DNA from 2 places in the Providencia sp. PROV208 genome. Region 1 is predicted to be linked to the other one. Evidence: predicted binding sites of a transcription regulator. Region 1 holds the regulator's gene; the other holds the start of a gene.
The links. The regulator PhoB, encoded in region 1, activates phosphate uptake and scavenging genes when phosphate is short. The targets are predictions, from matches to a motif close to CTGTCATAAAACTGNCNNAT.

Region 1 (16,719 bases):
TGGTCCCACGAATTCAATACGCTTAACCGTCGCTTGCTCATCAACGTTTTTATTGATGATAGTAATGATCTCTTTACCCACTTCTTGACCCGCTACACCTTCAACAGGTGGTAAGCGGATCATGATGTCACGGCTGCTACCAAAGTTTTGGATTAATGGATCTTTATGATTCGAGTTAGATAGGCTATCACGAATTTTATCCAAATCAGCAGGCTGGCTAAGGTTGATTTCAATGACGGTACCGCCCGTAAAATCAAGTCCCCAGTTAAAGCCTTTAACACCGATAATCACACAAGAAGCGATCAGTAAAATGATAGAAATACTAAAGGCAACGTTGTCCCAGCGCATAAAGTCATAAACTTTACGACCATAGTTCAATTGTTCAACAGTATAATCCTGTGCCACAACGTGCTCCTTAAATTGACAGCTTATTAATACGTTTACCACCGTATAGCAGGTTCACGATTGCACGTGTACCAACAATAGCTGTAAACATAGAGGTTGCGACACCAATCGCTGTCGTAATCGCAAAGCCTTTAATCGACCCTGTACCCACTGCGTACAAAATAATTGCCGTGATCAGCGTCGTTAAGTTTGCATCGGTAATACTTGAGAAGGCGCCTTTATACCCTTCGTGGATCGCTTGCTGTACCGAGCGCCCATTACGCAGTTCTTCTTTGATACGTTCATTTATAAGAACGTTAGCATCGACGGCAACCGCAAGGGTTAAGACGATACCTGCAATACCTGGCATAGTCAGTGTTGCCCCTGGTAACAGAGACATAATACCCACGATCATCACCAAGTTTGCCATCAAAGCACTACTCGCGATCAAACCAAATTTACGATAGTAAATAATCATAAACAGGATAGAGGCTAACAGACCTGCGATACACGCTTTCAGACCTTGCTCAATGTTTTGCATACCCAATGTTGGACCGATTGTACGTTCTTCAACAATTTGGATTGGTGCAATCAGTGCACCTGCACGCAACAGCAAGGATAATTGACGCGCTTCGTTTGCGTTATCAATTCCTGTAATACGGAACTTGCTACCGAAACGAGCTTGAATACGTGCAGCGTTAATCACTTTCTCATCTTTGACTAAAATCGCACGACCCGCAGCATCTTTTTTACCACTGTCTTTGTACTCAACGAACAGGGTTGCCATCAGCTTGTCTTGGTTGTCACGGGTAAAGTCAGACATGATAGAGCCACCTGCACTATCAAGACTAATGCTGACCTGTGGGTAACCATTTTCATCCGTTTCAGACGTTGAGTCAGTGATGTGGTCACCCGTTAAAACAACACGCTTATACAGAACATAAGGCACGCCATTACGGTCAGATTTGAGTTCTGAATCACCCGGAATACGTCCACTTTCTGCAGCTGAGCTATCCACACTTGTATTGACTAAACGGAATTCTAAGGTTGCAGTTGCACCTAAAATTTCTTTTGCACGCGCAGTATCTTGGATACCTGGCAATTCAACAACAATGCGATCCGCACCTTGGCGTTGAACCAATGGTTCAGCAACACCTAATTGGTTAACACGGTTACGGATGATAGTGATGTTTTGAGAGACGGCATAGTTACGTGCTTCACGTAAGCGCTCATCAGTCATAACAGCAATCATGGTGTTATCGCTGCCATCAGAAAACACTAAATCTGGGTATTTACGCGCCAGTGTTTTCTCAGCAAGACTGCGATCATCAGCGTTACGGAAGCGAACTTCGACGCTATAATCACTGCCTTTACGAATAGAAGAGTACGCAATACCTGCTTGACGCAAGTCATTACGCAAACCATCCATGTTTTGTTCCTGCAATTTACCTAATGCAGTGTCCATATCAACTTCCATCAGGAAGTGAACCCCACCACGTAAGTCCAGACCCAGCTTCATCGGTTCACCACCGAGAGCTTCAAGCCATTTTGGTGTAGCAGGTGCAAGGTTTAATGCAACAACATACTGGTCACCCAACGCGTTCATGATAACTTCACGAGCACGTAACTGAACGTCAGAGTTGTTGAAACGGGCTAAAATCGCCCCATTCTCAAGAGCAACAGATTTGCTCTGAATTTTATCTGTTTCTAAAGCTTTTTGGACTTGGATCAGCGTTTGTTCATTGGCGGCGGTTCCCCGCACGCCAGTGATCTGAACAGCCGGATCCTCACCATATAGGTTTGGAAGTGCATACAGCAAACCGATGAGGATCGCAGTGATCAACATCAGATACTTCCATAAAGGATAACGGTTTAGCACGGCAGTTCCCTTCGGGAAAATTCAGAATTAGATTGCTTTCATTGTGCCTTTAGGTAGAACAGCAGCAACGAAATCACGTTTGATAGTTACTTCAGTGTTCTCACTCAGTTCAAGAACAACATAACCTGTTTCAGACACTTTAGTTACACGACCGATTAAACCACCCGTTGTTAAAACTTCATCGCCTTTAGCGATTGATTCCATCAGTTTACGGTGATCTTTAGCACGTTTTTGCTGTGGACGCAGGATCATGAAATAGAAAATCAGCGCGAAAACAACCAGCATAATAATCAGAGAGTACGGGCTACCTTGAGCGGGTGCGCCTGCTGATGCAGCTGCTTCAGAAATAAAAAAACTCATTCAACTTTCCTCATTGTTATTGAAAGCAATTTCAAACTTACACTTTAACTAATTCAAGTTACATAAAATACATCAAACCATTATGTAACTAGAACTAAAAACTATAATTTGCACTAAATAATTCTTTTGGCTGATGCCAATAACCACAATTCAGCTGCAAGAACGAAGGGTACAGCCCGATATGCTACACAGATCGGGCTAACTTCGCACTTTAAATTCACGCTCTATTTAATGAAGGCTGAGGTTTCCCAATCTTCTGATAGAAATCGGCAGCAAACTGCTCAAAATTGCCAGCTTCAATCGCTTGGCGAATACCTGCCATTAAGCGCTGGTAGTAACGTAAATTATGAATGGTATTGAGACGCGCACCCAAAATTTCATTACAACGGTCAAGATGGTGCAAATAAGCACGGCTATAATGACGACAAGTATAGCAGTCACACTCTTCATCAAGTGATGAAGTATCTGACTTATACTTCGCATTACGAATTTTTACCACGCCGTTAGTGACAAACAAATGCCCATTACGTGCATTTCGAGTTGGCATCACACAGTCAAACATATCAATGCCACGACGCACGCCTTCAACTAAATCCTCAGGTTTACCAACGCCCATTAGGTAACGCGGTTTTTCCGCTGGAATTTGCGGGCATACGTGTTCTAAAATGCGGTGCATATCTTCTTTTGGCTCACCCACTGCTAGGCCGCCTACAGCGTACCCATCAAAGCCGATTTCCACCAGCCCTTTCACGGAGATATCGCGTAAATCTTCGTAAACACTGCCTTGAATAATTCCAAACAGGGCATTTTTATTGTTTAGCTCATCAAAACGTTGGCGGCTACGTGCAGCCCAACGTAATGACATTTCCATTGATGTTTTGGCGTAATCCCAATCGGCTGGATATGGTGTACATTCGTCAAAGATCATGACGATATCAGAACCAAGATCGTACTGAATTTCCATCGATTTTTCAGGACTTAAGAAGACTTTTTCGCCGTTAATTGGATTACGGAAATGAACGCCTTCTTCTTTAATTTTACGCATGGCGCCAAGACTAAAAACTTGGAAACCGCCGGAGTCCGTTAAAATCGGACCTTGCCATTGCATAAAATCGTGCAGGTCACCATGCAATTTCATGATCTCTTGACCCGGACGTAACCATAAATGGAAGGTATTACCCAGTAAAATTTGTGCGCCAGTTTCTTTCACTTCTTCAGGGGTCATCCCCTTCACTGTGCCATAAGTTCCTACTGGCATAAACGCGGGGGTTTCAACCACGCCACGTTCAAAAATTAGGCGACCACGACGCGCATTACCGTCGGTTGTCTGTAATTCATATTTCACGTTTTATCTCCTAGCATCAGAAAAACAGTCTGGTGCTATTGGTTACTGAATCTAAGCGAGCAGCGACGCCGCCACTTATTCTTGTTCTGCCGAGCCGACTTGCTCAAAACGAGCATTCGCATTTGGCGTAATAAACATAGCATCGCCATAACTAAAGAAACGGTATTTTTGCTCAACCGCTTCTTTGTAGGCTCGCATGGTGTTTTGATATCCCGCAAACGCAGAAACCAACATAATCAACGTGGATTCTGGTAGGTGGAAGTTAGTGATCAGGGCATCAATCACTTGATATTCATAACCCGGATAAATAAATATCTGGGTATCATCAAAGAATGGAGCAATTAAAGCATTTTGGCTGGCTTTCGCGGCGCTTTCAAGTGAACGAACAGATGTAGTTCCCACCGCAATCACACGATTTCCACGCGCTTTACATGCCAACACAGCATCGACCACCTCTTGCGGCACCTCTGCATATTCAGAGTGCATAATATGGTCTTCGATGGAATCGACTCGCACAGGTTGGAACGTGCCCGCACCGACATGCAATGTCACGAATGCCATCTCAACGCCTTTTTGACGTAATGCGTCTAATAACGGCTCATCAAAGTGTAAACCCGCTGTTGGTGCAGCAACCGCACCTGGACGTTGGCTATACACCGTTTGATACAGCTCTTTATCAGACTCTTCATCTGGACGGTCGATATACGGTGGCAATGGCATGTGCCCAATTTGGTTAAGAATGCTCAACACATCACGGGCATCATCAAAGCGCAATTCAAATAGAGCACCATGACGAGCAACCATTGTTGCGTTCACACTTTCATCTTCACCAAGCAATAATGCCGCACCTTCCTTCGGTGCTTTAGACGCTCTAACATGAGCCAAAACACGGTGCTCATCAAGCATACGCTCAATCAGAACTTCAATTTTACCGCCGCTCGCTTTACGACCGAACAATCTAGCAGGGATCACTCGAGTGTTATTGAACACCAGCAAATCCCCTGGCTCCAATTTTTCAAGAATATCGGTAAACACACCATGCGTAAGCTGTCCCGTGGCACCATCAAGACCAAGTAAGCGACATGAGCTACGCTCAGCCTGAGGATAATGGGCAATAAGTTCTTCTGGTAATTCAAAAGTAAAATCGGATACACGCATTGTATTAACATCAATCTAAAAAAATAAGGCGACTAGTCTAGTGCTGCACTGTCTTTGGCGCAAGAAATAAGCGCCATTTAGTATAAAAAATAAGCAATATTGCGCAAATATTTTCTGAAACCGCACGGAATGTGCCTGCACTCTTTTTTCTTTCATTTTTTCGTTTATAGTACCGACATGAACTACCTTGCTCATCTTCACCTTGCCCATCTAGCCAAAAGCTCTCTATTGGGAAATATGATGGCGGACTACGTACGCGGCAATCCCGCGGGGGAATATTCTGCCGATATTGTCGCAGGGATCCGTATGCACAGGGCTGTTGATAGAACGACCGATACTCACCCACTCGTCAAACAAGCACGTCGCCTATTTCGTGAAGAATATCGCCGAGTTGCGCCTATCACATTGGATTTGGTCTGGGATCACTTTCTTTCTCGACATTGGACACGCTTCGTTCCTACCCTTTCACTCTCTGATTTCGTGCGTTTTGCTCGGCAAACCATTGAACCTGATTTGTGTCATACCCCTGAAAAATTTCAGGAGTTAAATGAGTACCTGTGGTCTCAGCAATGGCTGACTCGCTATGCAGAAAAAGAGTATATCGGGAAATCGCTCAATGGCATGGCAAGACGACGACCGAAGCTGGCTGCCTTGAGTGGCTCTTTTGATGATTTTTTACTTAATTATCCAGAGCTTGAACATATTTTCTTTCAGTTTTATCCACTAATGATTGAGACGGCGGAACAACAGCTTTTTGCCCAAGAGTTCACATTACGTGCATCTGAATAAATTAAAACTTGCACTTTAATGGAATAAAACTATCTTATTGATATTAATTTGCCAAATTGATACCATTGATAGGTAAAAGCTATCATATTAATTGGTTTTAATGCCTTTATTCTCCAAGGATAAATCCTTATCCTTAGGTTATATTTATCCGCATGCCCCATTATGATTGCGGAGATAGAAACCCTTAAAACTCATAGGAGTACATTATGGTTCTGGTAACACGTCAAGCCCCTGACTTTACTGCTGCAGCTGTTCTTGGTAATGGTGAAATCGTTGATAACTTTAACCTGAAAAACCACCTGAACGGTCGTCCAGCTGTGATCTTCTTCTGGCCAATGGACTTCACTTTCGTTTGTCCTTCAGAACTGATTGCATTTGATCATCGTTATGAAGAATTCAAAAAACGCGGCGTAGAAATCGTTGGTGTTTCTTTTGACTCTGAGTTCGTCCATAACGCATGGCGTAAAACGCCTGTTGATAACGGCGGTATCGGTGAAGTTAAATATCCGATGGTTGCTGATATCAAACGTGAAATCATGAAAGCATACGGCATCGAGCACCCAGAAGCGGGCGTTGCTCTGCGCGGTTCTTTCTTAGTTGACAAAAACGGTATTGTTCGTCACCAAGTGGTTAACGACCTGCCATTAGGTCGTAACATCGACGAAATGCTGCGTATGGTTGACGCGCTGCAATTCCACGAAGAGCACGGTGATGTTTGCCCAGCTCAGTGGGAAAAAGGTAAAGAAGGCATGAACGCATCACCAAAAGGCGTTGCTGCTTACCTGACTAAAAACGCAACTGGTCTGTAATTCTACCAATTAAGTTTTCAGATGCCGGCTCAATGCCGGCATTTTTACATCTCTTATCTGCAATTTTTCCTACCTCGTTAACACTTTTCTACTTTTGCTGTTCAGCCCCCTAAATAATTCATGCTATATCTTAACGATACAAATATTTAACAAATTATTTATTTGTATTACATCTAAGCGTTACTTCCTTCATTTAATCGGGAGATACCAATGATAAAAAATGCATGGCGCCCTTCTTTACTACTGATTTCTTTGCTGACATCAAGTCAACTTTACGCCGCTTCCGAACCCGCTGTTGAAGCGACAAAAGGTATGGTTGTCTCCTCTCAACACCTCGCATCCCAAATTGGAGCTGATATTTTAAAAGCAGGAGGCAATGCGGTGGATGCTGCGGTTGCAGTCGGTTACGCGCAAGCCGTTGTTAACCCTTGCTGTGGTAATATCGGCGGCGGTGGGTTTATGACACTTCACCTTGCTGATGGCAAAGATATCTTCATTAACTTTCGAGAAACCGCACCAAAAGCCGCCAGTGCCGACATGTATTTAGATAAAGATGGCAAGCTTATCAAAGATGCCAGCTTATACGGCTACCTCGCCTCAGGCGTTCCAGGCACAGTCAAAGGTTTAGATTATGCCCTTGAAAAATATGGCACGATGAGCCGCCAACAAGTCATGGCGCCTGCAATTAAACTCGCAAGAGAAGGTTTTGTACTCACCCGTGGAGATACGGATGTACTCGACACCACAACTGAACGCTTTAAACAAGATCCTGAAGTCGCTCGTATCTTCTTAAAACCAGATGGAAGTACTTACCAACCTGGAGACTTGCTCGTTCAAACCGACTTAGCTAACACCTTAGAAAAAATCGCTAATAACGGTCCTGTCGCCTTCTATGAAGGGGATATACCTAAAATTGTAGAGGCAGCATCGAAGAAAAACGGTGGGATCCTGACGGCTCAAGACTTTGCAGATTACACCATCGCAGACACAACGCCCGTTAGCTGTACATATCGCGGCTACAAATTTATCTCTGCCCCACCACCAAGCTCCGGCGGTGTGACTATCTGTGAAACCCTCAATATCTTAGAAGGTTATGACCTAAAAGAAATGGGCTTCAACTCAGCAGAATATATTCATACACTGACCGAAGCGATGCGCCATGCTTACATGGATCGCAATACATTCCTAGGTGATCCTGCATTTGTCGATAACCCGACAGGCAAATTACTCAGTAAACAGTATGCGGCAGATCTGCGAAAAGAAATTGTTCCGAACAAAGCGACGCCGTCTACCGAAGTCCAGCCTGGTATGGGACCGCATGAAAAACCAGAAACCACCCATTATTCGGTGGTAGATGATAAAGGCAATGCTGTTTCAACCACTTACACGATTAATGGTCGATTTGGCTCCGTCGTTATCCCACCGGGTACAGGCTTCTTCTTGAATGATGAAATGGATGATTTCACCACCAAAGTCGGCGAAAAAAATCTGTATGGATTAGTACAAGGAGAAAGAAACTCCATTGCCCCCGGTAAGCGCCCACTATCATCCATGAGCCCAACAATTGTCACCAAAGATGGCAAAGTGTTCTTAGTTCTCGGCTCACCGGGTGGCTCTCGTATTATTTCGATTACCTTACAAACCGCGTTAAATATTATTGACCATGGTATGCCTCCACAAGAAGCGGTAAATGCCCCTCGAATTCACCATCAATGGCTCCCAGACGAGGTTTACTATGAACAGCGTGGCGTGTCTAAAGATACGTTAGCTCTACTAGATAAAATGGGATATAAGATGGTTGAACAGACGCCATGGGGCGCTGCGGAGCTGATTATGATTGGTATTCCTGATGGTGCAGGCGTCAGTGCAAAATCCTCAGGTAACGATTCTGCCGTTTCCGGTAAAGTTCGCGAAGGCTTTATCTATGGCTCTAACGATGTCCGCCGCCCTGCGGGTAGTGCTGTGGGTGTGAATTAATTCAGTCATCATGATAACGAAAAATGCCAGTGGGATTATCCTCCACTGGCATTTTTATTGCGTATTTACAAAATACTACGCGTGTTTATGACGTTCGTTAGATGGTGAAATGAATCTATCACACACAATAGCAACAACCAGCACAGCGACGGATGGTAACACCCAAGCTAAATCTTGTTGGTATAATGGGATAGACGTCATCCAATCTGGAATGTAGGTCTTCAAACTATCCGATGCTTTCACTGCGCCAATCAAGCCAACCACAAAACTTGTTAACATCGTCGGTGCAATTACGATGGTTGGATTACGCCACCATTTCAATGTAAAGCTCATCAAAATCAAAACAATACAAGGCGGATAGATTGATACTAAAACAGGCAGTGAAAATGCGATCAGCTTACTGAGCCCAAGGTTTGAAATCACCATGGAGAACAGACCCAAAATTAGCACTAACTTACGGTAAGAAATTGCGACATAACGGCTGAAAAACTCAGCACATGCACACGTTAAACCAACAGCAGTTACCATACAGGCAACAAAAATCAGCACCGCTAAGAAGAAGCTACCGTAGTTCCCAAAAGTGTACTGAACATATTCATGCAGAATATCAGCACCATCGGCAGGATTTGGAATTAATGAACCGCTATTCTCGCCCAGTTTAAACAGCGATAAATAAACCAGCGTTAATAAAACCCCTGCAATTAAGCCCGCCCACATAGTATAACGAGTTAATAATGAGGAGTTTTCGATACCTCGTGAGCGTGCTGCATTCACAATGACGATACCAAACACCATCGCACCTAATGTATCCATCGTTAAGTAACCATTGATGAAACCATTAGAGAATGCCATATTTTGATATTCTGGCGTTGCCACAATTGGCTGCCCTGCGGGCCACATCACCGCCGCAATACCCAATATAGCCAGTGCCAACATTTTTACTGGCGCCAGAATATGCCCCACGCTATCAAGTAACTTACCTGGATATAACGAAATTCCGATGACCAGTACAAAATAGATTGCACTATAAACCAATAGGGAGATTTCCGATTCACCACCAAGCAATGGCGCAATACCCACTTTATACGAAACGGTTGCTGTTCTTGGTGTCGCGAAAAGAGGTCCTACTGATAAGTAAGCAACGACAGCTAATAATAAACCAGCAGTTTTACCAATCGGCGTGCTGAGCGCTTCAATACCGCCCCCCACTTTTGCTAGTGCAACAACAGTAAGAACAGGAAGACCGACGCCAGTGACTAAGAAACCAAGTGCAGCAGTCCAAACCTGCTCACCTGCTTGTAAACCGACCATTGGCGGGAAAATGATATTTCCAGCACCAACAAATAGCGCAAAGGTCATAAAACCTAAGGCGAGGATATCTCTGGATGATAAACGATGAGCCATATTATGTTAATTTTTAGTAAATTATGAATTAAAAACAGGCTATCTCATAGATAACCTATTGGAACATATATGACGAAATAGAGTTCTGATTAACATGACTTTAACAATATAAAATGCATGCCTTGGTTAGCTTTGTAATACTAAACATCAAAAAACAGTAAAAATCGCCAATAACTGGCGACAAGTAAAACTTTTATAGGGAAAAAAGGCAAGAGCAAACCTGAAAACAAGAATAAAGTACCAAACTAAATTTAAGAACCAGTGATTACTGTCAGTAAATTTGCAATATCCCGTATATATTCAGGCTAAAAAAACAGCAACAAAACATTATTTAACCACTCATAATGTATTTTGGCAGGATAAGATGAAGAAAATTGAGGGATAACAATGAAAATATAGCGCGGCGATTAAAAATAACGTCAAAAAGGAAGAAATAGCAAAACAAAAAACCTTGCTAATGCAATGATTTTATTAGCAAGGTTTCATTTTTAGCGATTATTTGGCACACCTATTTTTTATCTGACACAATAAAAACAGGCGGTAACGTAAAGGAAAATTCACTGCCCTTACCAATCTGACTGGTGACCGATAATTGGCTGCTATGATGCTGAACAGCATGCTTAACAATCGCTAAACCTAGGCCCGTTCCCCCACCACCTTGTCGAGAGCGCGCCTTATCCACACGATAAAAACGTTCCGTTAAGCGAGGAATGTGCTCAGCAGGAATTCCAGGACCATTGTCACTCACGCTAAATTGTGCGCCGTTATTGGTTTTCTGCCATTTCACCTTAATTTTCGTCCCTTCCGGTGTATGGTTTATCGCATTATAAACCAAGTTAGCAACCGCACTGCGTAACTGTTCTTCATTACCATGCACTCGCAGTTTTTCATCAATCACGAATTCAAACTCATGTCGCCCTTGGCTTAAGCCAATGGCTTCTTGTTCAATCATTTTAAGAATGACCGGCATATTAATCTGTTCATCAAGATTAATTTGAGGGGCAACCTCAATTCGTGATAGTTGCAGCAATTGCTTCACTAAATTATCCATCCGATGGGTCTGCTCTTGCATCACCGATAAGGCTTTTTTATTCATCGGTGATGTTCCTTCTTGGTCATCCATCACCTCGAGATAACCTTGAATGACGGTCAGTGGTGTACGTAATTCATGGCTAACGTTGGCAAAAAAGTCTCTGCGTGCTTTTTCCAATCTGCGCTTTTCAGTCACATCTCGAGCCACCATCAATAACTGGTCACTGGTGTATGGCAAAATGCGAAACTCCACAATTTCACCGCTGTTCAATTCAATCGTCAGCGCTTGATCATAACTCTTCACCGTGAAATAACGGCTAAAATCAGGATAACGTAATAAATTAAAAATATGCTGCCCGTTATCCTCTGGCCAGCGAAAGCCAAGAAGCTGTTGAGCGTGGCGGTTACACCAAAAAATATTGCCTTCCGTGGTCATCATAACGACCGCATCGGGTAGAGACTCAGCTCCACTGCGAAACCGTTTAATAAGTTGCCCTAATTCGCGGCGGCGCTTACGGTTACGCTGCTGCATTTGATAAATACCGTAAAATATTGGCTCCCAGCCCCCTTTACCATCTGGTGGCAACATACTTCTATCTAGCCACAACCAGTCTGAAAGTTTTAGCAGGTTATATCCATGCCAAATTAACGCAGCTAGTAATGAAATAACCAATAGCCACGGCAGGTGGCCAATAAAAATAGATAATATTAGTGCGGGTAAAATAAATAAAAACAGCCCCCAGATCAGCTGTTTTAAGGATAAGCGTTCAAGCACCCCTGTTTCTCCCTAATGGTTTCTCAATAACGCACAGAGAAGCGGTAGCCAGTACCACGAACCGTTTGCACCATTTTATCATGCTCATCTAGCTCTAACGCTTTTCTTAAACGACGAATATGCACATCTACCGTCCTATCTTCGACATACACGTTTGCACCCCAAACATAATTAAGTAACTGCTCGCGGCTATAGACTCGCTCTGGATGGGTCATAAAAAAGTGAAGTAGCTTATATTCGGTAGGTCCCATATCGATGGGAATCTCATTACTCGTAACACGATGGGAAGTCGGATCAAGCACTAACCCATTCATTTCAATAATATCTTCTGTCGACATTGGCGAGATGCGCCGCAAAATTGCTTTAACACGGGCTATCAATTCTTTTGGTGAGAACGGCTTAATTAAATAATCGTCCGCGCCAACTTCTAACCCTTTCACACGATCTTCTTCTTCCCCTCTCGCGGTTAGCATCATTACGGGGACATCACGCGTAGCACTATCTCGTTTCATATGTTTGATCACTTGGATGCCTGAACCTCCGGGGATCATCCAATCCAGCAACACTAAATCAGGTAATGGATCAACCAATTGTGCTATCGCAGAATCATAATCATCAGCTTCTGTAGGCTGAAAACCATTCTGTTCCAATACAAAACAAACCATTTCTCGGATGGGCGCTTCATCTTCAACAACTAGAATGCGTCTTGCCATGATTGTTCCTGTAAATAAGAAGAGATTTTTAATGTGACCGCATTATGCGTCAGTTTTGTGACAGAATTATGAATATCTCAACGTAAGGCTACGATCCATCATTAGATTAACAGTTTACTGTCATGTAAGTGAAACATAAAAGCCATATCAGCCAAGCTTCCTACTTTCTTCCTACTTTCATTGCGAAGCGCTTCTCAACTATTTTTCATGCGCTTCCCTTCATATGGCACCGATGCGGTATACTGTGATACAGCAAACTATAGGGTTTGAATATTAGTATAGTAAAAGCGTCATAATCATAGGAATAGGTAGCTCATGCGCATCATCCACACCTCAGACTGGCATTTAGGTCAATATTTTTTCACCAAAAATCGAGCATCTGAGCATCAGCACTTTTTACTCTGGTTAATTGAACAAATCAAACTGCACCAAGTGGATGCACTGATAGTGGCAGGTGATGTCTTTGATACTGGGGCACCACCTAGCTATGCCCGTGAACTATACAATCAATTTATTGTTGATTTACAACGAACTAACTGCCAATTAGTCATTTTAAGCGGCAACCATGATTCGGTTTCTGTTCTAAACGAATCCAGTGCGCTATTACGTTATTTAAACACCCATGTCATCACCTCAAGCAGTGAATCTCATGTCATTACGCTAAAAGATAAACAAGGAAATCCGACTGGGCTAGTTTGCGCCATCCCGTTTTTACGCCCAAGGGATGTTCAAATCAGTATGGCAGGGCAAAGTAGTGAAGAAAAACAACTTTCATTGCAAAATGCCATCCGTGATTACTATCAAACCTGTTACCAAAAAGCCGTTAAGCAGCGCGAAGCTCTTGGCTTAGATATTCCTATCATCGCGACAGGACATCTCACTGTGATCGGTGCAGAACTCACCGATTCCGTCCGCGAAATTTATATCGGTACATTGGATGCATTTCCGTCCGGAGCCTTTCCTCCAGCAGATTATATTGCACTCGGGCATATCCACCGCCCGCAATTAATTGGTGGGAAAGAATATATTCGTTATAGCGGCTCCCCCATTGCACTCAGCTTTGACGAATCACAACAACAAAAAAGTGTGTGTTTAGTGGAATTTAAGGGTCATCAATTTTCCAATGTTACATTGCTGCCTATCCTTGTTTCTCAACCACTGTATAGTCTTAAGGGCACGTTAAAAGAGCTGCAACAACAGCTTATGACGTTACCCACCACCACTGAAAACCGCCCAACTTGGTTAGATATTGAAGTCGCATCCCAAGATTATCTTGGCGATATCCAGCAACGAATTGAAGCGCTCACCCAAGATCGCTGTGTCGAAGTGGTTCGCCTACGCCGTGCTCGTCGAGCCCAAACAGGCCAAAACCTTACACAGCCCAATGAAACATTGAGTGAATTAACGGCTGAAGAAGTCTTCTCTCGAAGGCTTGCTGAAGAATCATTAGAAGACAAAGCGTTAGAGCAGCGTTTATTACAACTGTTCAAGCAATCCTACGCCACCTTACGCACTGAACAAGGGGAATAAGCGTGAAAATTTTAAGCTTACGTCTCAAAAATATTAATTCCCTTAAAGGTGAATGGAAAATTGATTTCACTGAAGAACCGTTTGCCAGCAATGGGTTATTTGCCATCACTGGTGCTACGGGAGCAGGAAAAACCACCTTATTAGATGCTATCTGCCTCGCGCTATACCATCAAACCCCACGTTTAGGGCAAATATCAAAAAGTAAAAATGAACTGATGACTCGCCATACGGGCGAATGCTTAGCGGAAGTAGAATTTGAAGTTAAAGGTATCGCTTATCGTGCATTCTGGAGCCAACGCCGCGCAAATAATAAAGCCGATGGCAACCTCCAAGATCCTAAAGCAGAGCTAGCAACCGTCGCTGATGGGCAAATTATCGCAGAAAAAGTCAGTGAAATTCGTGAAAAAATTGTGCAAATCACGGGATTGGATTTTGGACGTTTCACCAAATCTATTTTACTTTCCCAAGGTGATTTTGCCGCTTTTCTCAATGCCACAGAAAAAGAACGCGCTGACTTATTGGAAGAGATCACTGGCACCGAAATTTATAGTCAAATTTCGGTCTATATCTTTAATCAGCATAAACAAGCCAAAACTGATCTCGATCTCCTTCGAGCACAAGCCAGTAGCATCAATCTGCTTACGGAAATCGAATATCAAGAGCTTGTTGAAAAGCAGCAACAATATTCAGCCCAAGAACAGCAGCTGGGTCAAAGTAAACTTCGCCATCAACAAGCCGTGACTTGGCACCAACAGTATCAACAGCTCGCACAAAATACCCAGCGATTACAGCTAGCGCAACAGCAAGCTCAACAACGCTATCAAGCGGCAGAGCCCCAATTACACAAGCTCGCTCAAAGCTCTCCTGCGGAAGCCTTACGCCCGGATTGGCTGGCAGTGCAAAGCTTGCAAACTCAACTTGATGAACAGACTCAAAAACAGCAACGCATAACCCAACACTTAGAAGAGGCTCAAAAGCAACGTTTACCTTTAGTGACCCAACATGCCCAAGCGCAGCTTGAACAAAATCAATACAATGAATGGGTACAGAAAACGACGGTCATGATCGATAACGAAGTGCGCCCATTAGACAATCGACTTTCCCAGCTCAATCAACAAAAATTGCAACTCTCAGAGCAATTAAGTCAGCTAAACAGTGAGTATTTACAGAAAAAAGCAAGTGTAGAGAACGCTCAGCAGCAAATTGATCATGCTAAGAGTGGGCTGAATAAAACGCAATTATTTCTCCAAGAACACGCAAATGACGCCCAAATAATTACCCAATTAGGGCGCTGGCAGCAGCAAGGTCAATTTGTTTATGAACTGACTGAACAACTCACTAAAAATCAGCAAAAACAGCACGCAATCAAGCTAGAATGGCAAACATTGCAACAAGCTCAATTGCAAAAACTGAAAGAACATCAAAAAGCTCAGCTCAGTCTTGAAGCGTTTCACTCCCGCTTTAATCAGTTTGAAAAACAATTTCAAGAATACAAAGAAAAACACGATATAAGTGCAATTAACGCTCTCATTATTCAACTGCAAGCACAGTTACAGCATGCTCAAATACTGCCACTTTTACTCTCGCAACATGAGGAAAAACACCAGCAAGTACAGCTACACATTCAGCAACAAAACCAGCTCGCAGAATCTATCCAGCAAGTGGAAAAACTGATTGCAATTACACAAGATAGAGTGACTCAATTGGAGCCTCAACGCCAAGTTTTAGAACAAAAACTTCAATTAGAACAAAAAATTGTCAGCTTGGAACATGAACGCCAACAACTCATTGAAGGAACACCGTGCCCCCTTTGTGGCTCATTAAAGCATCCTGCTTTAGAGGCATACCATGCTGTTACGCCAAACGAAACCCAGCAACAATTGGTTGCGCTCAACACACAGATAGAATCCGAAAAACAACAACTCACCGAACACCAAGCATTATTACAAGCGGATAAACGTCGCCAACAAGATAATGAAGCAACACAAAAACAGTTACAGGTCCAATTAGATGCTCTCAATACCCAATGGCGACAAGCTTGTAAGCAAGCACTTACACCGGAATTAGCGAAAACACATCTCGCAGTAGAGCAATGCCTTTTAGATTTGCGCAATCAACTCACGGTTCAGCAAACCATCACCAGTGAATTTACACAGCTGGAACGCCAACACCAAGAGGCAAAAAACCACTATTACGAACAGCAAGCTCAAACTAAGCAACTGCTCTCCGAGCTATCGCTTCTTGATGAAAAACTTAAATACCATTCCCAGCAATTAGACGAAAACCAAGCGGAACAACACGCTTTGAAACAACGCGTTGAGCAGCAAACACAGCAGCTAGCCACCTCGCTCTCGCCATTTAACCTAACGCTACCAAGCCAAGAACAGTTTTCCTCTTGGCTAAAAGAAATTGAACAACGCGGGCAATACTATGAGGCGCAAAAAACAGACGCTCAACAGTTCGCTAAAAGTATTGAGGTTCATGCCGCTACTCTCGCAGCGGAAACAACCTATGCACAACAAATTGAGCAACAACTCGCGTCACAACAGCAACATTTTGAGCAG
Region 2 (16,719 bases), 110 kb from region 1:
ACAAAATAGACTGACTATTACCATAATGTATTTAAGGATATTAGTCAGTTTTTAGCGTTAATTTGTTTGTTTAAAACGAGCAACAAAGTTTATAACAAAAACAATAAGTAAACCGATTACTAGACCAAAGATTAAATTGAGGATAGAGGGTGCTAAAAATTGAAGTGTATTCCCGATGATGTGAATACCGCCTATCTTTCCTGCTATGTTTTCTATCCATGAGTGTAAATAGGTAATCCCGTGCGTGAGTATGCCGCCGCCAACCATAAACATAGCAGCAGTACCGACAACAGATAATGTTTTCATTAAATAGGGTGTTACATAGATTAATCCGTTACCGAGTTTACGGAGCAGAAAGGCAGTTTTTTTCTGTAGAAAGAATCCCAAGTCATCGAGTTTAACAATACCAGCAACTAACCCATAAACCCCGATAGTCATGACAATGGCAATAATCGATAACACGACAAGTTGGTTCAGGATTGTTGTTGAAGAGACAATACCTAGGGTAATTGCGATAATTTCTGCGGATAAAACAAAGTCTGTACGGATTGCGCCTTTAATTTTTTGTTTTTCAAATGCCGCTATTTCATGTTCTAAAAGCTGAGCTTTGTGTACGGTTTCTGCCGGTGAAGTCTCATGTTTTTGAAGAAACTTATGAGCAAGTTTTTCAGCACCTTCAAAACAGAGATAAGCGCCTCCAAGCATTAATAATGGAGTCACTGCCCACGGTATAAAAGCGCTGATCAATAATGCGAGTGGAACCAATATGAGTTTATTGATAAAAGAGCCTTTTGCGACCGCCCAGACGACTGGAAGCTCTCTGTCAGCTCGAACCCCGGTGACTTGTTGTGCATTTAAGGCGAGATCATCACCTAAAACACCGGATGTTTTTTTCGCTGCCATTTTTGTCATTACTGACACATCATCTAAAACGGCGGCAATATCATCTAATAAGGTAAGTAAGCTACTTCCAGCCACAGGAGGATCCTTTTGTTATTGTGAGGTATCATTAATGTTCCTTAGGTAAAGGAAGTAAAAATTAGTTCACAGCTATTTGATAATTTGAGTAATAATAAGGATAAGTGAAGTCATTTCTATCATAATAGTATTGATTTAATTATGAAATTTCTCATGAAACACAAAAATATATTTTGTTATCATCATTTCCAATGAGTGTAAGGTTAACCCATGTCTTTTCAACCAGTATTAAGTATTGTTGTCGCGGTTTATAACGGCGAAAAGTTTTTACCCCATTTTTTTGACAGCTTAATTGCCCAAAAGTTAGAGAATTGGGAATTGATCATTGTGAATGATGGTTCGAAAGATGATAGCGAGTCAGTGATTCGCCAATACGAAGATAAGTTTGAAAATATCAAGGTGCTCGCTCAGGAAAATCAAGGTGTTTCAGTCGCACGTAATACAGGAATGGCAGTAGCAACAGGGCAATATATCACTTTCCCAGATATTGATGATGAGATTGATGCGAGGATGTATGGTCGCCTACTGGAGATTGCACTTGCCGGTGACTTAGACGTTGCGACCTGCAATGGTACTTACGTGTACACCAATGGGGATGCGCCAAAGGCTATTTTTCCACCAAATAAAGTTCCTTCTACTGGTGTGATCTCGGGCTCTCAATGGTTACAAATTGGTTTGAGTTCCCGTAAATTTCTCCATGTAACTTGGTTGAATCTGTATCGCTTGTCATTAATTCGAGAACACAATTTTACCTTTGAACCTAGATTGCACCATCAAGATATTCCTTGGACTACCGAGATGCTGCTCGTTGCTAAACGAGTGCAGTTTATCAATGAACAATATTATGAATATCTGATTCATAACCAATCCGTTTCTCACTCTTTAACCGGAGATGAGCGCTCCGTACGTAAGATCAATACCTACCTGAAGATCTTGGATATGCTGATGGATATCTATAAACGTCATCCTGAGGAAGTGAAGCAAGCACCTGCTTGTTTATGGCAGGTGGGGAAAGAAGGTTTAGGCGTTGTTTTAGCGCTATTAGCGATTAAATCACCTGAAACGCAGAAGCAGATGGTTCAACTGTTTTTTGATAAAGGTTACTGGGATATTGTTTGGAAGCATGCCACAACACTGAAATTAAAATGGCGTTTGATCCGTCGTTACAGCAAATTGAAGGCCATTATCAATAAATAGTTCTCTAGCAGCCTTTCGGGGCTGCTCTCTTTTATTTCTCTTGTACTTTCCTCGATCCTTCAACTTATTAAATAATTGATAAAATACTATTAATATCTATAGTATATATTGTGATTTAATTAACATATTAATAACAAAAAAATTGAGCTTCCTCTCAGAATATGGTCTTTATAGGGTCATAGTTCGCCAAATATACAGGGTGATAAATTATTAATAAGTTAATGAGTGAGGGCTGAATGGATCATTATCTGCATAAATTACCTGACCTTATTGACTCAGTTGCCACCAATCAATTTTATCCAAACTTATTATCATGGTTGTCTTCGTTTGTGGTTTTTGATAATGCAATTATCTATGCCTTTGAAAAAGATGGTGCTCCACGTTTTCTATCGAAAGTTGAAAAGCGTAATAGTGATAGCGTTAATCGCATTTATCAGCGTGGGGCTTATTTGATGGATCCTTTCTATCAAGAACTACAAAAAGGCGGCAGTTCGAAGGTATTAACATTGAAAGATGTTGCCCCTAAAGGTTTTTATCATACGGATTATTATCTTAATTTTTATCGTAAGACGGGTTGGTGTGATGAGGCAGGTTTACTGTTGGAATTATCCGCTGATAAGCAATTAGGCATTTTCTTTGGGAATGAAGACCAACCGTTTCTTGCTGATGAGAAGAAACAAGGTTCATTAAAGGAAGCCTTTGATATTATTAGAAGTATTGCTCGATTACATAAGGAAGTTGTGCCCAATTCAGTATCCAGTCATTATCGTAATACGGACTTACAGACTTGCTTTGGTTTGACGCCGAGAGAGTGTGAAGTTGTGGCGTTAATTTTGGAAGGTAAAGGCTCCCCTCAAATCGCTGAATCGCTGTTTATCAGCTTAGGCACTGTCAAAAATCACCGCAAAAATATCTATCAAAAATTAGACATCAACTCGCAGGTTGAATTATTTAATTTGTTAATGACCCCAATAAAACAGTAAATTCCGTGGCTTAAAATGATTTTCGTTACCTGTTTAGTATTTAGACTGAATAATGAAAATATGTATTATTTTTCAATGAATTAAAAATAATTATTCACTTTAAAAACACGTGAAATTCTATTTTTATCATAAAGTATTATATTTTTTATTAATATAATAATAAATATATATCATTTTGAATTTAAATAGAAAAGTTTTTAATTGATTTAATCTTGTTTATAAGTAAATATTGTATCTGCGTCACAAATGTTGGTTTTATGTTTCAAATGTCCCTAAAGGGCTATGTAAATGTTAATGTTAGGTTAAGATAATCAAGGTTATTCCCAGATACTAGATAGGGTATCAATTATGAATAACCAAGTAGAATCATTAACTTATTACTCAGCAACCAAAAAATATGACCTACGTTTTCCGACATTGAAAGAAGACATTGATGTTGATGTGGTGATCATCGGTGGTGGGTTCTCTGGTATTAACACGGCATTAGAGCTGTGTGAAAAAGGCATAACTAACATTGCTATTTTGGAAGGACGCCATCTTGGTTATGGCGGTACAGGGCGCAATGGTGGGCAAGTCATGGCAGGAATTGGTCATGACCTTGATGCAATTAAAAAACATGTTGGCTCTGAAGGCTTAGAAACGATTTTTAAGCTAAGCAACATGGGGGCAGGGATCATGCGCGACCGTATTGCTAAATACAATATCGATGCGGATTTTTGTCATGGCTATGCCTATTTAGGTAGCAATAAGCGCCAAGAGAAAACGCTGCGCAGCTGGCTGGCTGATTTTAAAGCTGTCGCACCCGATGAAGAAATTGAATTTTATACAGGATCTGATTTAAAGCAGATCATCGGTTCTGATGCTTACACATGTGGAATCAAACACATGGGAGGCGGTCATGTTCATTCACTTAACCTGTTATTGGGTGAAGCGAAAGCGGTGAGCGAATATGGCGCAAAAATTTTTGAAAACAGCCAAGTTTTGAATGTTGAGTACGGCGATACGGTAACGGTTCGTACCGCGATGGGCTCCGTGAAAGCGAAAAAAATGCTGTGGGCATGTGATGGTTTTTTGAATGGTCTCGAGCCGACGCTATACCCAAAAACCATTAATACCTATGCGTATCAGTTAATGACTGAAGAATTATCTGATGAGCTGATTGAACGTATTAGCCCAATTCGTGGGGCATACAGTGATATTCGCCCGGTTATCGATTACTACCGTGTGACTAACGAGAATCGCCTGTTATTTGGTAGCTCAACGTACTTTTTAGAATACATTCCATCCGACTTGAAAGCGTGGAACCGTAAGCTGATGTTGAACGTTTTCCCATACTTGAAAGATGTGAAAATTGAACTGGCATGGGGTGGACCAATGGCATGTAGTGCTAATCTCTTTCCACAGATTGGGACTATTCCAGGGCATAAAAACGTGTTCTATGTACAAGGTTATTCAGGCTTTGGTGTTACACCGAGCCAGATCGTGTGTAAGGTTCTGGCTGAAGGCATGGTAGAAGGCTCAAGCCGTTATGACCTGATGAGCTCTATTCCTCATGCTGACATTATGGGCAAGGACAGTATGCGTAACGCCATCGTTTCTCTTGCTAAATGTTGGCATCAGGTATCTGGATACTGGCAAGGTCGCCGCTAGGTTTCTTAAATTTAATTTCCATTTTTGATTTCATTATATAAGAGAAGGTAAGAGAGATGATCAGCCCATTACTGTTAAATAAAGCACTTCCTGAATTACTGAACATTGGTAGCGTGAGCAATTTAGGTTCTGTGGTTGTTGAAGGCGATCCACAAGCTAGCGTGTCAATGATCCACGGTGAGCCAACCGATAATCTGACTTGTGGAATTTTTGCTTGCACAACTGGGAAATTTAAAATGGTTTACCCATTTGATGAGATGGCAACTGTCCATGAAGGTTCTGTGAAATTAACAGATGTGAAAACGGGTGTAACAGTGGAATACCATAAAGGGGATTCTTGGTTTGCTGCAAAAGGAACCGAAGTACTTTGGGAAATCAGTGCACCACGTTTTGTAAAACACTATTTAGCCTGCGTAAATGCATAATTGAATCAATTCACGAGGTGGAGAAAACGATGAGTGAGTTAACCCTATTACCAGAAGTTAGAGAATTCTTGAAACGTCAGCATGGTCATTTTATCAATGGATTGCCTGTTTCTGGCAAGGGAGAGGCTTATTTCGATGTCGTGAATCCAGCTACCGAGCAAGTGATTGCCAAAGTTAAAGAAGGGACGCGCGAAGAAGTTGATATTGCCATGAATGCGGCCTATGCCGCATTCAAAGGCTCATGGGCAAATACTACACCGATGGAACGAGGCAATTGTTTGAATCGTTTAGCGGATTTGCTCGAAAAACACTTAGAAGAATTAGCACAATTAGAAACCTTAAGTTCCGGCAAAACGATTCAGTTATCGCGTTTTCTGGAAGTGGGTTCAGCGGCACAGTTCTTACGTTACTTTGCGGGATGGGCGACGAAGATCAGTGGTGAAACTCTGAATGTCTCATTACCGTCTTTTAATGGTGAAAAATATTCGGCATTTACCCAGCGTGAGCCTGTCGGGGTCGTTGCGGGGATTATCCCATGGAACTTTTCCATTATGATTTCCATTTGGAAATTAGCGGCGGCATTGACATGTGGCTGCACGATTGTGCTGAAGCCAAGTGAATTTACGCCTTTGACGATGTTACGGGTAGCGGAGTTAGCGAAAGAGGCTGGGATCCCTGATGGGGTTATTAATATAGTGAACGGCGGTGGGCGCGAAGTAGGGCCCGCTTTAATTAGCCATGAGTTGTGCTCAAAAGTGACTTTCACCGGTTCAGTACCAACAGGGTTAGCGGTTGGACGCTCAGCGATGGAAGGTAAGTTAACACGAGTGACATTAGAGCTCGGCGGTAAAAATGGCGCCGCATTCTTAGCAGATTTATCCGTTGATAAAATTGTTAGTGGCATTATCGAAGCGGGTTATTTAAATCAAGGGCAAATCTGTGCAGCGGCAGAACGTTTTTATGTTCCATCGACATTGATGGATGCTGTACTGGAAGAGCTAAAAGCCCGTTTATCAGCTATGAAGATTGGTTCTCCATTAGATGAAGACACCCAAATGGGACCGTTAGCCAATAAAGCTCACTACAATAAAATTTTAAGCCTGTTTGAAAAGGCGCGCCAAGATGGCAGTGAAATTATCTATGGTGGGCAGCCAATTGCAGGTGCAGGGTACTTTGTCCCTCCAACAATTATTCGTGCAAAGAGTCCTGATGATGTCTTAATGAAGGAAGAGACATTCGGTCCTATCGGTACTTTCTTAGCTTATGATGATGAAGAAGAGCTGATTAAAATGATGAATAGCACGCCGTTTGGCTTAGCAGCAAGTGTGTGGACGAATGATCTCAGTAAAGCAATGCGTATGGTTTCGCAAATTGAAGCGGGGACTGTTTGGGTGAATATGCATACTTTCCTCGATCCTGCTGTACCTTTTGGTGGGATTAAATCTTCAGGTATCGGTCGTGAATTTGGAAGTGCCTTTATTGAGCATTACACAGAATTAAAGTCCGTCATGGTGCGTTATTAGAGCGTTAGTGTTTTTTTCTGTAAAGCAACAGTTTTCCCGGTCTCTGTACCGGGATTTTTTATAGAATTTTATCTTGGCGGATGATAAACCCGGATGAGACTAACTCAGTCCGGTTATTCACATTGGCTTTGGTAAAAATGTTGCGAAGGTGGGTTTTCACGGTGGAAAGGGAAACACCCAATAGTAGCGCAATTCTTTTATTACTTGCTCCTTCACGTACTAAGTGAATAATTTCTTGCTCTTTTGGGGTGTAGGAGACCAGAGAGTCCGGTTTCACATCAAACGTCATTAATTCTGCGATGGGCAATATAGCATTGAGCCTGACCACTTCCTGTGGCGTAAATGGGGTATCCCTCAATACAGAAATACCCGCCACAATTTTATTTTTTCGACGAATAAAGATTTCTGCCATGTCTGCAATGTGGTTCGGCTGCATAAAATCATGGAAGAAAGTTTTATCTTGCTGGCGCATCTCTACGGGCATTTTGACTAAGCGCAGATCTTCACCGCGAAAATGGTCGGGGTGCAAGGGGTCATGTTGGGAAAATGCAGAGAGGTACTGTTCATGCATACGCGTAGAAATGCCGTATAACACATGACTTTCTGGTTGCCACTGTTCATTGACTAAATAATATACTGCCGCAGAAATTGGGATGATATGGGCAATAGTATTGAGACAGCAGTCGATTAAGCTCTGTTGACTCTCACTAAATAACGGTTGTTCCATCATCGCTCCTCATTCAAATTCTCTACTGACTATCATGCAATTTAATTGGATTAACATAAAACAAACATGTTAATAACGTGAGCTTGATTACACTATTCAAAACTTGTTTTTAACTGCTCAAAGGGGATTTTCTGCCCTTGGGTATCTTTTGCGACTTATTTATTAATATATTAATGAGGTGCTTTTTGTCTAATCATTGATATTTAAATGATTATTATATTATTTATATTGTAAAACGGTACTTTTCGTTTCAGTTGATTGTTGTTCCCCTCTCTCTGGGTATCGTTCTAAAGGACGATGGCGACATGTTTATGTTTATTTCTATAGTGAGTAAGCAGTCACTTTATTTTTACAAAAAATTCACAATCTTGACTGTGAGCAGAGAGAGGGAAGCAAAAATGAATTTATCCTCAAAATTAACATCACATATTGAGAAAGGTAAGGTTGGCTTTCCAACTACGCTCGCCAGTTCGGTCGGCGTGATTATGGCAAGCCCAGTGATCCTCACGGTAACCAGTGGATTTGGAATCGGGGGCGATACCTTTGCCTTAGCGGTTTTATTGAGCTTTATCATGATGCAGGCTCAATTAACCACATTCTCTGAAGCCGCGGCAATTTTACCCACTTCGGGTTCAGTCTACGATTATATCTCTTGTGGCATGGGGCGCTTTTGGGCGATTACCGGTGCGCTGTCAGCTTATCTGATTGTCCACGTTTTTGCGGGGACCGCGGAAACGATTCTGTCTGGCATCATGGCATTGGTGAACTTTGAAAGCCTCAACACCGTGTTAGAAACCAATAACTCGTCTTGGATGGTAGGAGTAGGGCTAGTCGTTGCATTCGGCTTACTGAATGCATTTGGTATCGAAGCTTTTGGTAAGGTTGAAGTGGTACTGACTTTCGCGATGTGGAGTACATTGGTGATTTTCAGTATTTGCGGCTTGATGATGCCATTCCATGTATCCGCGGAGGGCTGGTTTGGTCAAGGTCTGAATATTTCTGACCCTACCGTTGTGCTCAGTTTCATTGGTATGGCGATGTTTATGTTTGTTGGTTGCGAGCTAGTGACACCAATGGCGCCAGAAATTAAAAATTCTGCCAAGGTTATTCCTCGTGCAATGACGATTGGTTTATGCGGTGTTGCATTTTGTATGTTCCTCTTTGGCGCGGCACTGACGAATCAAGTCGAAAACGTGATTGTCGATCCACAAAATGGTGTGAGTCTATTAGAAACGCCGATGGCCATTCCTGCGTTTGCTGGGCAAATCATGGGTGACTTCGGTAAATATTGGATTGGTATTGCGTTATTGCTGGCGGGTGGTGCGACTATCAATACATTAATGGCGGCCGTTCCTCGTATTCTGTATGGCATGGCGTTAGATGGTGCATTACCAAAGGCATTCGCTTATTTACACCCTCGCTTTAAAACGCCAGTGTTCGGTATTTTAGTGGCGGTGATGATCCCTTGCTTACACGCATTTGCTATTCAAGGGGATTTAGACAGAATTATCCCGTTGGTGCTGGCGGCTGTGTGTTCGTGGGGAACTGCGTACTTATTAGTGACGATTTCTGTGGTGCTATTGCGTATTCGTCGCCCTGATTTACACCGTGCTTATCGCTCGCCATTCTTTCCAATCCCTCAAATTATTTCAAGTGTGGGGATAATCCTAGCGATTGTTTACATCACGCCTCCGGGTATGAATAAAGCAGATGTGTATATTCCATTTGCCATTATGTTGGGATTAACAGCGAGTTATGCATTAGGTTGGACCGTGTTAGTGCAGAAAGTAAATCCATTTAAACCCGTTCCGGTTGAACAGGTATTGTCTAACTCATTTGAAGATGACAATTCAGAGGAGGTGGAAATTGAGCCTTTACGTAACCTTGCCTAAATTATCGTGGTGGAAAAAGTTAACCCAAAAACGCCTCCCGACAGGGTATCAAGCGGGGTTAACGTTAAATAGGATAGAGAAAGATATCGCCCCTTATGTTTGTGAATGGGGGGCACCTGGAGTGCTCCTCATCCAATTGCCTCAAGGCATTAAAGTGGAAGTGACTGAGCGTGTAAAAACCTTGTTTATGGCGTTTATTGTGCATAGCCGTTTTGCAGTTTCAGGTAAATGTGATAGTGCGCTGGTGGCACAGATTGATGTGAAAACCGCAGGGTCTGCACGAAAAAAACAGGTGCGTTTTACCAGCCAGCAAGCCGATGGGCAGCCCTTTATTGAAAGTTTGGAGCAGTACCCAGTGATCCGCCAAACTTTCGAAGAGCTAGACTTCACTCATTGTCATATTGCTGTCAAAAATGGGGTTTGGCGGTGTGAAATTGAGCCTTATACTGCATCGGAAATGGTTAGTCGGATCCCAGCAGCTCGGCGTTATTTACGTTTGACTAACCAGCAGCGCCATCGCTTATTAAGCTCATTACAGCTGATTTCCCAACTCATCACTCAACACGTTTCACATCGATAACGCCCAAATTGGGCGTTTCGCATTTATGACAAACATCTTGATATCGACATAAAACCGTCATTCAACTGTCATCTAGCTGCTCTAGCATGCTGGTCAACTATTCGAAGCATACTTATTTACTCTTCTTATTGATTGGCAAGGATAAAACTTATGACAGGTCATTTTATGAAATCTATGTTAGCCGTCGCCGTAAGTACGTTAATTTTAGGGACTGCAATTCCTGCCCATGCAGCAGATAAAAATGAGGCAGTTTCAGAAAGCCGCGCTGCAAAAGGGGATATCACGAAATTTGGTGGAGCTCGTCGTTTATCAGCTGAACAGACGGATATCATGAAAGCTGCACTGCATAATGGTCAAGCAAAGAACGTCATTTTATTTATCGGCGATGGTATGGGTGATTCTGAAATTACCGTTGCGCGTAACTATGCGGAAGGGGCGGGTGGTTTTTTTAAAGGCATTGATGCGTTGCCAATTACAGGGCAATACACCCACTATGCATTAGATAAGAAAACACAAAAGCCAGACTATGTCACTGATTCTGCTGCCTCTGCAACGGCATGGTCTTCCGGTGTGAAAACCTATAACGGTGCTTTAGGGATTGATGTGTTTGGTAATGACCATGACACATTAATTGAAATCGCTAAACGTAATGGCAAAGCAACAGGGAACGTGACAACGTCTGAAATTCAAGATGCGACACCAGCGGCTCAGTTTGCCCACGTAACGGGGCGTAAATGTTACGGCCCAGAAGAAACCAGCGAAAAATGTGCAACGAATGCATTAGAAAATGGCGGTCGTGGTTCTATCTCTGAACAGTTAATGATTACCCGCGCCGATGTCACATTAGGTGGTGGTGCGAAAAGCTTTAAGCAGGAAGCTAAAGCGGGTGATTACAAAGGGAAAACCTTGGAGCAACAAGCGGCAGAGCGTGGATTCACTATCGTCCGTGATGCTAAATCACTCGATGCAATCAAAGAAGCGAACCAAGATAAACCTGTATTAGGTCTGTTCCATGATGGCAATATGACGGTTGCGTGGGAAGGTCCAAAAGCGACATATCACGGTAACTTAAATAATGCCGCACTGGAGTGTAAACCAAACGCTAAGTTAGATCCGAATGCGCCGACATTGGCTCAAATGACAGAAAAAGCAATTAATTTACTGGAAACAAACCCGAATGGTTTCTTCCTGCAAGTTGAAAGTGCTTCTATTGATAAGCAGGATCATAAAGCAAATCCATGTGGTCAAATTGGCGAAACAGTTGCTTTAGACCAAGCTGTTCAAGTGGGTTTAGATTTTGCTAAGAAACATGGCGATACGCTTATTATCGTGACGGCTGACCACGCACATTCAAGCCAGATTATTCCTGATGGCACGAAATCATCCGGTTTAACTCAAGCGCTGATCACAAAAGACGGTACCGTGATGACCGTGAACTACGGTAACTCTGAAGAAGACGATTCACAGGAGCATACAGGTGCTCAACTACGTGTTGCAGCTTATGGTCCACATGCTGCGAACGTGATGGGTCTGACTGACCAAACCGATTTGTTCTTTACCATGCGTGATGCAATGGGATTGAAGCAATAAACCAACCCTTGTAGTTAAAAATTCTCTGCGGCAGGATGCTACAGAGAATTTTTTTTGTTTATAAAGCCCCATAAACCTCGACTCAATTTCTCCTTCATATCTGCATTTCTTTTTTATTACACAGCTTGTATGCTCTCTATCTATTCGATTTATCTCGAATTTATATAAGAACTAAGAGAACAATAATAATGAGAAAAGTACGTGAACTCACGCGGGATGAAATCCCAAATCTGTGGTCGATTGATCGAACTGAATTGATTGAACATCTTTATCTTCACCAGCGGGGTAAATTAGTGTTATCTGCCCAGCGATTTGATATGAAAGGTTGGCCTGAAGGTGAAACGGATGCTTATACACCGCATTTACTTGCTAGCTATGATAACGGGGCTGTTTTCTTTGGGGTGTTTGATGAGGATAGCCTGATCGCCGCAGCCAGTTTAGATAACGTATGGCGCGGGGAAACACTAGATTTGCTACAACTCTCTTTCCTCCATGTTAGCCATCGCTATCGTGGTGAAGGACTGGGTGGAAAGCTTTTTAAACTTTGCCAACAACGAGCATTAGAAAAAGGCGCTGCTGGACTATATGTTTCGGCGACTCCGTCAGAAAATACAGTGCATTTTTATCAATATATGGGCTGTGAACTGCTCGAAAAGCCAGATCCTGAACTGTTTGCGCTAGAGCCTGAAGATATTCACTTTGTTTGTATTTTTGAGTGATGTTTTTACCGTAGGGGAAATATTTTCCTCACAAAAATTTGATTGATTTTTATAGAAACGTAGATATGATTGATAATCATTATCATCTTTAACGAAATTATAGACTAACTATGAGTTAGCTAAAGACTCGTTAGCTATAAATGGGAGGCGTTATGGGAACTAGCGTATCAAAAGCAACAGGGTTGCGGCGTATTGGCGCTGGTTTGTGGGGCGCCTTCGCGGTGGTGTTACTGAGTATTATGTATTTGCTGAGCAATATGGGGTTTGATCCACTGAAAGTGGCAATGATCACCTTGATGATTGCGACGGCAGGCATGCTGTTTAATCGGGGTTCACGGCGTTTACTCATTATTCCAGCAGTAATGTCTTTAGGCTGTTTCTTGCTGATTTTTCTTATGCGAAGCTAAGATTATCTAAGCGATATCTAGGTTAGGAATATTGCGTGAATGTCCATCGAGGATTGAATATCTGAAGGTTGAATTCTTGAAGATTAAGGTTACGAATCATTAACAGTGGTGCGAAAGGGGGGACTTGAACCCCCACGTCCATAGGACACTAACACCTGAAGCTAGCGCGTCTACCAATTCCGCCACCCTCGCAAATACTGTCAAAATTCTTTCTATTGATACTTGCCTATATCATGCTCGACACATAGATAACTATCTGATACGGATAGCGAAGAGCAGTCAACGCATAAATAATTGAAATTATAAAGAGTAAGTGGTGCGAAAGGGGGGACTTGAACCCCCACGTCCATAGGACACTAACACCTGAAGCTAGCGCGTCTACCAATTCCGCCACCCTCGCAATACTAACTCTTTTGCATAATTGCTCATGCATCAATAGTACGGTGCGGATTTTAGGCTAATTTCGACAGACGTCAATAAATTTTTATCAGCGGTATATTGTTTGATGAAAAAACGGTCAACTTGATATGTTGACCGTTAGAAAAGAAAATTCACACGGATAACGTGCTGGTCGCTTTAGCGCTTAATTGCTTCGTAAACTTTAAATTTCCCTGTCTTAGCCAGTACAACATGACCACCGAATGCTTTATCGAGTAGATCAGGGTAAGGTAAAAATGCATTGGCGACGATGCGTAAACGACCACCTTTTTTCAGGTACTTAGGTGCTTGGAAAATCAATGTCTCTACCGCGTTATAGCTGGTGTTGATCCCATCATGGAACGGTGGATTAGAAATGATCCAATCAAATTTATCATCAAGGTCGGAATAGACATCACTTGGGATTATTTTTCCGGTAAGGTTGTTAGCCGCTAGAGTTGCCGTTGCAGAATTAATGGCTGATGCACTGACATCACTTAAGGTTAAGGTGACCGCTGGGTTTTGAGTACCAACCACCGCAGCAAGTACGCCGTTACCACAAGCCAGATCAAGCACATTACCGCTCATTGGCTCGGTCAATGTGGAAAGCAGCAAATCACTGCCGATATCTAACTCGTTATGGCTGAATACACCTGGAAGCGCATGAATTTTCACGTTATCAACTTGGTAATTGCGCCACCAACGCTTGATATCAAATTCAGTTGGCTGTTCTAATTCGCCATAATAGAGACCACAGCGACGTGCGGAGTCAATTTTTTGCAGTGTCGCAATCCCTTCCATAATCGCTTCGGCACTTTTGACGCCGCTACGATTTTCACCGACGATAAAAATTTGGCTACCTACAGCTAAATGTGTGCATAAATCATCGAGTTGGAAAGCGGCTTCTTGTTTGTTCTTGGACCAAAAGTAAATTAAGGTGTCGCAAGGTTTAACGAATTCCGCGGTTGCTGTTGAAGCAAACAGAACATTTTCACCCAATGCCGGCTGTAAGTTTTTCCAGCGATGGTACTGGTTAGTGAGAACGCGCACGCTGGCGGCTTCTAAAATTGTGCCCAGTTCATCCTGAATATCGCCTGCCAAAAGAACATGACGATCGATAAAGTGCTCTAAATGGCGTTGAATAACTTCGCTGGCGGGTGTCAGTAATGACATATTCTGTCTATCTCCTAAAATGAATATAACCACGCGGACTACCTTACCAGAAAAAAGATAAATAGCATTGCTCTGTTGGCGCTATTAATCCCCTTTGATAAGATGTGGTTGTTAACTAACGACTGGATAAAGCAATGACACGACGTGACAGACTTTTAGAACAAATGGGGATCACTCAATGGATGGTGAGAAATCCGACTGTGTTACGTGGTGAACGTGGTGTTCGCATTCCTGAGTCGACTAAGCTTATTATTATTACTGATGAGAACCTTGATTTAAACAGTCAGCTGTTAAAAGATATTTTTCTCGCAATGAAGATCAACGATGTTGATATTGTCTGTATTAATTCTCAGCAGCTAAAACTCATTCCAACACCAATAACTATACCTTGTTGGGTGATAGGGGATGGTATTCATCCCGAAGGTTCAAAAGTTACATTTATTTCTCCTGTTTTGTCTGAGCTGATAGCAAGCAGTAATGCTAAACAGGCACTATGGAAACAAATTTATCAATATGATGAAAATTTCAACACTCAAACAATCTGATCTCGCTACCGCCTTCTTAATTGAAAAGTTAAGTCATGATTTTCCATGGACTGAGCGAGTTTTTTATGGGAATCAAGGTGAAAAGTACCATAATCTAAAAATATCAGTTAATAATCAAATTGTTGGGTATGCAATAACACAATATGTATTAGATGAAGCTACGCTGTTCAATATTGCCATCCATCCTGATTTTCAAGGCCATGGCTACGGTCGTTTGTTATTAGAAAGATTAATTAACGACCTTGTTAGTCGAGGGATTTCGACGCTGTGGTTGGAAGTGAGAGAATCGAACGCGTCTGCGATTCATCTGTATGACAAACTGGGCTTTCAGCAAGCGACAGTGCGTAAAGATTATTATCCGACGAAAAATGGGCGGGAAGATGCGTTAGTACTAGCATTAACCTTGTTCAGTGAGGATATGTTTAGTCAAAAAGCGTAATACATTTTTCTAAAGAAAAACCATGGTAAGACTTGCGTGTTATCGTGGTTTTTTGTATTTAATCGCTTCCAACATAATGATATTCATCGTAAAAAATATTCGGTAAATGGGTAGTGAGGTACTTTTCAAGATTTTCAATGAAAACCCTAAGACTAGCACTATTACGTAAACTACGTGAATAGACAGCAAAAACGTCAGCGCCTTGATGCCATTGTGGTAGAACGCGCACTAATTTTCCTGACTGAAGTTCAGGGAGAACACTCCAAAGTGAACGTAATAAAATCCCTTCACCACTGAGGCACCATTGTTTGGCGACTTCTCCGTTATTGACCATTAATTTACTATTCGGTGTGATGGTCATGCTTTCTTGTTGGTGCTCTAATTTCCAGATTGCGGGAGCTTGATTGCGCTCTTTGATGGCAATACACGAGTGTTTTTGTTCAAGTTCTTGAGGTAAAGATGGTTGCCCATATTTTTGGATATAGGCGGGAGAGGCACAAAGTACTCGGTTATTGCGGGCTAACCGACGTGCAATGAATTGATCTGAAATGGTACCGCCAATGCAGATATCAAGATCGATATTCTCACTGATGATATCGATTGAGCGATCCGTTAGCGTCAGATCAATACCTAAAATCGGGTAATCGGCACGTAATGCCAGAATAAAGGGATTCAGGTAGGTGCTACCAAAGCCTGTACTGCAACTGATGCGCAGTTCTCCGCGGATCTCATCGCGACAAGCTTGTAATTCTCCCTGCATTCGCTCTAATTCTTCCAGTAACAACTCACTGCTACGCAGAACAATTTTCCCTTCTGGCGTCAATTGAATGGCGCGAGCATTACGGAAAAACAGTGTTTGCCCTAAGTTTTCTTCCAGTAATTTAATGCGTTTCGATATATAGGCTGGAGATACCAATAGTAGCTCAGCCGCTTGGGAGAAGCTCATCAATCGGGCGACGGTGACAAATACACGGATATCTTCAAGCAACGGTAGCTTGTTCATAGTTTGTAAACCTAGGGATTACAGTTCATGCCTATACTTTATCACAGCAAGCCATAAACTGGAGAACATGCGTAGATAATAATAAGGGCGTTGAAAATGGCACAATTTAATATAGCAGTCATTCCGGGTGATGGAATTGGAACGGAAGTGATCCCTGAAGGATTACGTGTTTTAGAGGCAGCAGCACAAAAGCACGGTGTAAAGCTTAACTTTGCACACTTTGATTGGTCGTGTGAAACCTATCACCGTACTGGTCGTATGATGCCGGAAGATGGTCTAGAACAACTGAAAAAATTTGATGCCATTTTCTTAGGTGCCGTTGGGTTCCCAGGGGTTCCTGACCATATTTCCTTATGGGGTTTGTTGCTGCCAATTCGCCGTGCGTTTAATCAATATGTGAATTTGCGTCCGGTACGTTTATTTGAAGGGATTAAATGCCCGCTGGTGGATAAAAAACCGGGTGATATTGAT

Region 2: a site for PhoB is predicted at 10,010-10,029, ahead of phoA (alkaline phosphatase). Genes of this name have one in related genera too.

The regions. Positions count from the first base shown of each region.
Region 1 covers NZ_JAMPNS010000003.1:214,871-231,589, forward strand. The annotation lists gene secF (protein translocase subunit SecF) at 1-405, opposite strand, end outside; gene secD (protein translocase subunit SecD) at 416-2,263, opposite strand; gene yajC (preprotein translocase subunit YajC) at 2,291-2,623, opposite strand; gene tgt (tRNA guanosine(34) transglycosylase Tgt) at 2,841-3,968, opposite strand; gene queA (tRNA preQ1(34) S-adenosylmethionine ribosyltransferase-isomerase QueA) at 4,044-5,126, opposite strand; gene PR766_RS02845 (acyl carrier protein phosphodiesterase) at 5,304-5,915, shown strand; gene PR766_RS02850 (peroxiredoxin C) at 6,122-6,724, shown strand; gene ggt (gamma-glutamyltransferase) at 6,935-8,701, shown strand; gene brnQ (branched-chain amino acid transport system II carrier protein) at 8,777-10,105, opposite strand; gene phoR (phosphate regulon sensor histidine kinase PhoR) at 10,614-11,912, opposite strand; gene phoB (phosphate regulon transcriptional regulator PhoB) at 11,936-12,625, opposite strand; gene sbcD (exonuclease subunit SbcD) at 12,941-14,155, shown strand; gene PR766_RS02880 (AAA family ATPase) at 14,158-16,719, shown strand, end outside.
Region 2 covers NZ_JAMPNS010000003.1:320,549-337,267, reverse strand. The annotation lists gene PR766_RS03335 (DUF808 domain-containing protein) at 58-978, opposite strand; gene PR766_RS03330 (glycosyltransferase) at 1,189-2,175, shown strand; gene PR766_RS03325 (helix-turn-helix transcriptional regulator) at 2,412-3,158, shown strand; gene PR766_RS03320 (NAD(P)/FAD-dependent oxidoreductase) at 3,507-4,808, shown strand; gene PR766_RS03315 (cupin domain-containing protein) at 4,865-5,233, shown strand; gene PR766_RS03310 (aldehyde dehydrogenase family protein) at 5,263-6,756, shown strand; gene PR766_RS03305 (helix-turn-helix domain-containing protein) at 6,815-7,483, opposite strand; gene PR766_RS03300 (APC family permease) at 7,882-9,375, shown strand; gene PR766_RS03295 (DUF3156 family protein) at 9,350-9,955, shown strand; gene phoA (alkaline phosphatase) at 10,106-11,545, shown strand; gene PR766_RS03285 (GNAT family N-acetyltransferase) at 11,734-12,264, shown strand; gene PR766_RS03280 (DUF1435 family protein) at 12,417-12,671, shown strand; tRNA gene PR766_RS03275 (tRNA-Leu) at 12,778-12,863, opposite strand; tRNA gene PR766_RS03270 (tRNA-Leu) at 12,986-13,071, opposite strand; gene rsmC (16S rRNA (guanine(1207)-N(2))-methyltransferase RsmC) at 13,248-14,261, opposite strand; gene PR766_RS03260 (DNA polymerase III subunit psi) at 14,396-14,806, shown strand; gene rimI (ribosomal protein S18-alanine N-acetyltransferase) at 14,775-15,245, shown strand; gene PR766_RS03250 (LysR substrate-binding domain-containing protein) at 15,304-16,248, opposite strand; gene PR766_RS03245 (tartrate dehydrogenase) at 16,345-16,719, shown strand, end outside.